2 regions of the Vibrio sp. 1978 genome follow, and region 2 is predicted to be linked to the other one. Evidence: riboswitches for the same ligand, from Rfam matches in the RefSeq annotation. Region 2 holds a riboswitch; the other holds the start of a gene.
What was found. Region 2 has a riboswitch for cyclic di-GMP ahead of gbpA (N-acetylglucosamine-binding protein GbpA). Riboswitches for the same ligand answer to the same signal wherever they lie in the genome.
Positions count from the first base shown of each region.

Region 1: linked by a shared signal. The riboswitch ahead of R8N49_RS05215 (TfoX/Sxy family DNA transformation protein) and the one ahead of gbpA (N-acetylglucosamine-binding protein GbpA) in region 2 are both predicted to bind cyclic di-GMP.

Region 1 is NZ_JAWPOP010000003.1:321,160-324,270, forward strand. It holds gene purR (HTH-type transcriptional repressor PurR) at 1-988, shown strand, start outside; cyclic di-GMP riboswitch class I at 1,276-1,365, shown strand; gene R8N49_RS05215 (TfoX/Sxy family DNA transformation protein) at 1,482-2,072, shown strand; gene R8N49_RS05220 (TVP38/TMEM64 family protein) at 2,187-2,873, shown strand; gene R8N49_RS05225 (DUF2007 domain-containing protein) at 2,894-3,111, shown strand, end outside.
Region 2 is NZ_JAWPOP010000019.1:49,638-52,748, forward strand. It holds gene gbpA (N-acetylglucosamine-binding protein GbpA) at 1-1,321, opposite strand, end outside; cyclic di-GMP riboswitch class I at 1,420-1,520, opposite strand; gene R8N49_RS17595 (fasciclin domain-containing protein) at 1,793-2,293, opposite strand; gene R8N49_RS17600 (cryptochrome/deoxyribodipyrimidine photo-lyase family protein) at 2,374-3,111, opposite strand, start outside.

The sequences.
Region 1 (3,111 bases), on a different contig from region 2:
CGTTGCTCGCTTAGCCGGCGTTTCCACTACGACAGTTTCGCACGTTATCAATAAAACGCGTTTCGTTGCAGAAGCAACGCAAGAAAAAGTAATGAAAGCCGTTGACGAGCTGAATTACGCGCCAAGTGCCGTTGCACGCAGCCTAAAATGCAACTCAACTCGTACGATTGGCATGTTAGTAACTCAATCAACTAACCTATTTTTCTCAGAAGTGATTGATGGCGTTGAGAGCTACTGTTACCGCCAAGGCTATACTCTGATTTTATGTAACACAGGCGGGATTTACGAAAAACAACGCGATTACATTCGTATGCTGGCTGAAAAGCGCGTTGATGGCATCCTAGTGATGTGTTCTGACTTAACCGAAGAACTAAAAGAGATGCTTGACCGTCATGCGGACATTCCTAAAGTGGTCATGGATTGGGGCCCAGAGAGCTCACAAGCAGACAAGATCATGGATAACTCAGAAGAAGGTGGCTACATTGCAACCAAACATCTGATTGACAATGGCCATACGGATATCGCTTGTCTAAGCGGTCATTTTGAAAAGCTTGCTTGCCAAGAGCGCATTGCAGGTTTCCGTCGCGCAATGAGCGAAGCGAACCTAGCTGTAAATGAAGACTGGATCCTTGAAGGTAACTTTGAATGTGATACGGCCGTATTAGTTGCAGATAAAATTACCGCAATGGACAAGCGCCCGACGGCGGTATTCTGTTTTAACGACACAATGGCTCTAGGCCTAATGAGCCGCTTGCAACAAAACGGGATCAAAATTCCTGAAGATATTTCAGTGATCGGCTACGACAACATCGAGCTTGCAGAATACTTCTCTCCACCGCTAACGACTATCCACCAACCTAAACGTCGTGTTGGTAAAAATGCATTCGAAATTCTACTTGAGCGTATCAAAGATAAAGAACACGAAAAACGAATTTTCGAAATGCAACCTGAGCTTGTAATTCGAAATACTGTGAAAAAAATGAACTAAATTTTACTGTATTTAACCGTGTTAAATAAGCGCTCTACAGGGGCGCTTATTTTTTTGGAAAAATTAAGCATTCTCTAATACTTCACACCGCTCTAATAACAATTGACTAACGTTAACTCCCTGTTTTATATAAATGTAATATATATTAAGAACTCCTTTTCAAAGGCCAATTTGCACCTTTCCATATGCAAAATAGAGCATTCAATCTATCATTTTTATTGAACCAAAATCACATTTTTAACGCTAAACCGTGATGTTAATTCAATATAAGAAGTATGCTCATTGTGTCACGCACAGGGCAAACCATTCGAAAGAGTGGGACGCAAAGCCTCCGGCCTGAACCATATTACGATATGGAAGGTAGCGGGGTTACCGATGGCAAGTGTGTAAGCAATGACTTTACTCTGTAATGACATTGTTTTTACGCATGTTTGCTACTCTCTCGGACCTGACTTTTGGTGGCGTAATATTAATTACACCGAGATAACAAAACATGGATAAACCGATACTCAAAGACTCTATGAAGCTATTTGAGGCACTTGGTAATATCAAGTCGCGCTCAATGTTTGGTGGCTTCGGACTATTCGCTGATGAAACAATGTTTGCACTAGTGGTAAACAATCAGCTTCATATCAGAGCAGACCAAAAAACTTCATCTGACTTCGAGAAACAAGGGCTAAAGCCTTACGTTTATAAAAAACGTGGCTTCCCAGTCGTTACAAAGTACTACGCTATTTCCAGCGATTTATGGGAATCAAGCGAACGCTTAATCGAAGTAGCGAATCAATCATTGAAAAAGGCAAAGCTTGAGAAAGAACAGCAAGCAAGTACAAAGCCTAACCGTTTGAAAGATTTGCCTAACTTACGACTGGCTACCGAGCGCATGCTAAAAAAAGCCGGCATCGAATCCGTAGAGAAGCTTGAAGAGGAAGGTGCGCTTAACGCCTATAAAGCGATAAGAGATACGCACTCTGCAACCGTCAACATTGAGTTGCTATGGGCACTAGAAGGTGCTATCAACGGCACTCATTGGAGTGTGGTACCTCAAGCTCGCCGAGATGAGTTGATGAACGGCCTCCAATAAAAGTCGGCCTAAAAACTATCTTGTAAAACCGCAGTCTAATCTGCGGTTTTTTTGTGAAATTTTTTCGGTTTTCCTACTGTCTTATTACATATATCCCAAATTGGAATCAAAATTATGAATAAGAAACTGATATTAGGTCTCATCCTACTAGCGGCTATCGTCTTTTTAGGTATTAACTTTGGCCAGTATTTAACCTTAGAGAATGCAAAAGCCCAACAAGAAGCACTAACTACATACATCGATCAGAATTTTGTATTCTCGGCTGCGATTTACTTTTTTACCTACATTGCAATTACCGCTTTTTCTATCCCAGGAGCGGCAGTAGTCACCTTACTTGGTGCAGCCTTATTTGGTTTTTGGACAAGCTTGCTACTTGTTTCTTTCGCTAGCACTATGGGGGCAACACTGGCCTTCTTGAGCAGCCGATACTTATTGCGTGACTGGGTACAAAACAAATTCGGAAATAAACTCAACGCAATTAATCAAGGTGTTGAAAAAGACGGAGCTTTTTATCTATTTTCCTTGCGTCTAATCCCTGTATTCCCTTTCTTTCTAATCAACTTACTGATGGGCTTAACACCGATGTCTATAGGTAGATTTTATCTCACTAGCCAAATAGGTATGCTGCCAGGCACAGCCGTATATCTGAATGCAGGTACTCAATTAGCAACAATTGAAAGCCTATCGGGCATTGTTTCACCCGCAGTATTAGCGTCTTTTGCGCTATTGGGACTATTTCCAATCATCACTAAATGGGTTATGAATAAAGTAAGGCCGACACCAAGTCAGCAAAACTCGTAATTGGTGAAGTGGGTGTATTGATGAAAATATTTATCGCTAAAAACCCAGCAGAAGCACACATTGTATGTGAGCTGCTTAAAGTGGAACAAATTTACTGTGAAGTTCGTGGAGAAGGTATTTTCGGCTTAAAAGGAGAACTGCCGTTTGGTGATGATACCGATCCTTATGTGTGGCTTTTTGACACTGCACAAAAGATGAAAGCTGAAGAAATAGTAAAAACATATCGAAAACAATCCGA
Region 2 (3,111 bases):
TTGTGCCCGCCGTGTAGCTAGATAGTCCTTCAGGGAAGACAAAATCGTACTCACCAGATGGTGGTGGAGTAACTGACTCTTCTTTTAAGTGAAAGTCGAGTGTTTGCTGATCCACCAAGTTGCCATCTTTATCCTTAATACGTGTTACGAGCATATGGTGACCCGGCTCCGATTTACTTAAAGCGAGCGATATCGCCTCTACCGAGCCGTCTTTCATTTCGTTTGCCCAACTTGCAAGTGGTTCGCGATGGTGATTGTAAACGGTGAGTTCTGCATTTAAATCGCCTTCAGCAGTTAGTGTCAGATCCAACGTTGTCGGTGTTGACTCAATGATATACTCGTCTGCTAAGCCATCTACTGTGAGTGAGTATTCTGGGACAGGAGTTTCAATGTTATAGCCGATCTCTACTCGCTCAAGGCCGCTATTTGCTTGCAGATACACCGGATTAGTACCATAAACAGGAGTGAATTTATCCTCTGCATACTGCCCGGCTTGCAGTTTTGCTTGTTTTTGGTTTAGCTTAGTCGCGAGTGCGTAAGACCAGTTTTTCGCTTGGCCCATTGCTGCATCGGTAATTTCTAGTTCAGTTCTATACGCCACGTTTTCACCTGCTTGATCAAATACGCGTGTATAAACCGAATCCCCAATATTTAAATCCATTGTAGGAATAATTTGACCGCCTTGCTTCCAATCTGGAATAACGGGACTGTCACCATCAAATTTCACATCGATCACGTTATAAAATGAGGCTGCAGTGTCGCCAACATCCCATACTGCCAGGATGACATGGTATCCCTCGCGAGTAGGCACATTACATTGATGGCTTACCTGTTTCGGGGGTTGAACCATATTGCCGTCGATGACACAGAAAGGAGTTAGATCAAAAGAGTCTCGTGATAGTGAAGCGTTTGGGTTCCAATCAGGCTTGGTGATGTAATATTTCCAGTCGCGCGTCACGTGGTTAGCGGTAAATGTCCATTCAAAAGTTTGTGTACCTGCTTGAATAGGGCGTTTTACCCAGCGGTCGGCAGTTTGCTCATCAAGGGCAGCTGCTAAAGCGGTTTCGGCACTCGCTATTTTACCATCGCGAGGCCCTGTTTCGGGAAAGCCATCAGGGCCTTCAACGCTTTGCGGTTCATATTGAATCGCACCGCAGTTATTATTTTTTTCGTTAGTATCTGGCGTTGGATACTTACATAGTGCCGAGCGACTTGCAGCGACACCACCATTGGTTTCTGATACATAACCGTGAGCCGCAGCACCTGAGCTAATGCTTGCAAGTGCTAACGCGAGTACGGATTTGGTTGGAAATGATTTCATCACATGTCCTCTGTTATGGCTGACAAACTAATGTCACACTCCGGCGCATGCTGAGCATAAAGCAACTCTACAGAAATTGGACTTCTGTAACACTGCGTCATGGTAACCCCGCTATCATGAGCATTCTTTTAGATTTTTAAATGCTGACAGACCGGAAGCTTTGCGTCCCACCCTTTCGAATGGTTTGCCGAAATGTGATTGAGCAGCCAAAATTTAGCTTAAGAATTTACATGTGGAAAAGTAAACGTCACTGACATGGAATCCTGTTCTCAAATTGAAAGATAACGATATCTTAACCTCGTCAATATTGTGCAGTGTTGTCTTGCAAGGTATTGATTTTAATTTTGTTTTTATCTTTTTTATAGTCATCGTGAATGAGTGGGGGTTTGTTGGGGATAAGTGGAGAGGAATCGTGCTAAGGGTGGAAGAAGTTCTGTCTAAAGGGCGGAGTGTACCGCCCTTTGAATGGTGTTATTTCGGCATGATGACAGTATCAATCACGTGAATGACACCGTTTTTAGCTTTCACATCGGTTGCAATGACATTTGCATCGTTAACCATGACTTTATCGCCCATGGTTTTAATCATCACATCTTGCCCCTGAACCGTAGTCGCTTTGTCTAGCTTAACAACATCGGCAGCCATCACTTTCCCTGGGACGACGTGATAAGTCAAAACAGATACTAACTTGTCTTTGTTTTCCGGCATTAAGAGCATGTCGACTGTGCCGTCTGGCAGTTTTGCAAAAGCGTCATCCGTTGGTGCAAAAACAGTAAATGGGCCTTCCCCTTTGAGAGTGTCAACCAAGCCCGCTGCTTTTACCGCAGCAACAAGCGTATTGAAAGAGCCGTTTTCAGCGGCAACGTCGACAATATCGGCTTTCATCATGCCATGCTCATGAGCCTTGACGGGAAGCATAAAAGATAACGTCACCATCAGTGTCGCCGCGATAACTAAGATACGTTTGAACATAATGTGTTCCTTACTAGTTGAGGGTACAACTGGTTCCCTGGAGTGTGTTTGCATTTGTACGCATTGTGATTGAGAGATGATCATCGCGTCCTACTTTCTTTTGAGGGTCTAACATGTCGCGCAAGAATTCGTCTGCCTTCTTGTTTCACATCGGCTCGTTTCCGCCACGTCCATAAGCGCTCTCTTGCTGCCTTAGCTGCGTTGTCTGGTGTGATAATAGGTGCAAGGTAACGGCTATCTGGCTGCAACTGATACATGACAGCTTCCATCTGGGTCATTGTCCAAGGCTCGAATAAAAGAGGGGGAGGAACCATTTGCAATTCAGGTACCCACTTGTAGATGAACGTGCCGTCAGGATCATGTTCTTGGGCTTGCTTGATCGGATTATAAATACGGATTGTGTTAGTCCCGGTTACTCCTGCTTGCATTTGGAATTGTGGGTAATGAATTCCGGGCTCAAAGTCGAGAAACAGTTGCGCTAAATGCGTTACACCTACTCGCCAATTCATGTTCATGTGGTGAGTAAGAAAGCTAACCAGCATGGCACGCATGCGAAAGTTAATGTAACCAGTGTGGTGCAAACAGCGCATGCAGGCATCAATCAAAGGTACGCCAGTATGCCCGGATTTCCATGCTGCTAACTTTTCTTCATCGAAAGTACTACTTTGTTTAATCAATGGTTCGTAAGCCCGATTAACGCAGTAAAACTCCATGTCGTATTCCGATTCGAATTTTTGGATGAAGTGACAGTGCCAATGAAGCCGTGAAGACAATGCAATTAAGCTGCGACGAAACCCAGCGACTTGCCAGTGTTTCAA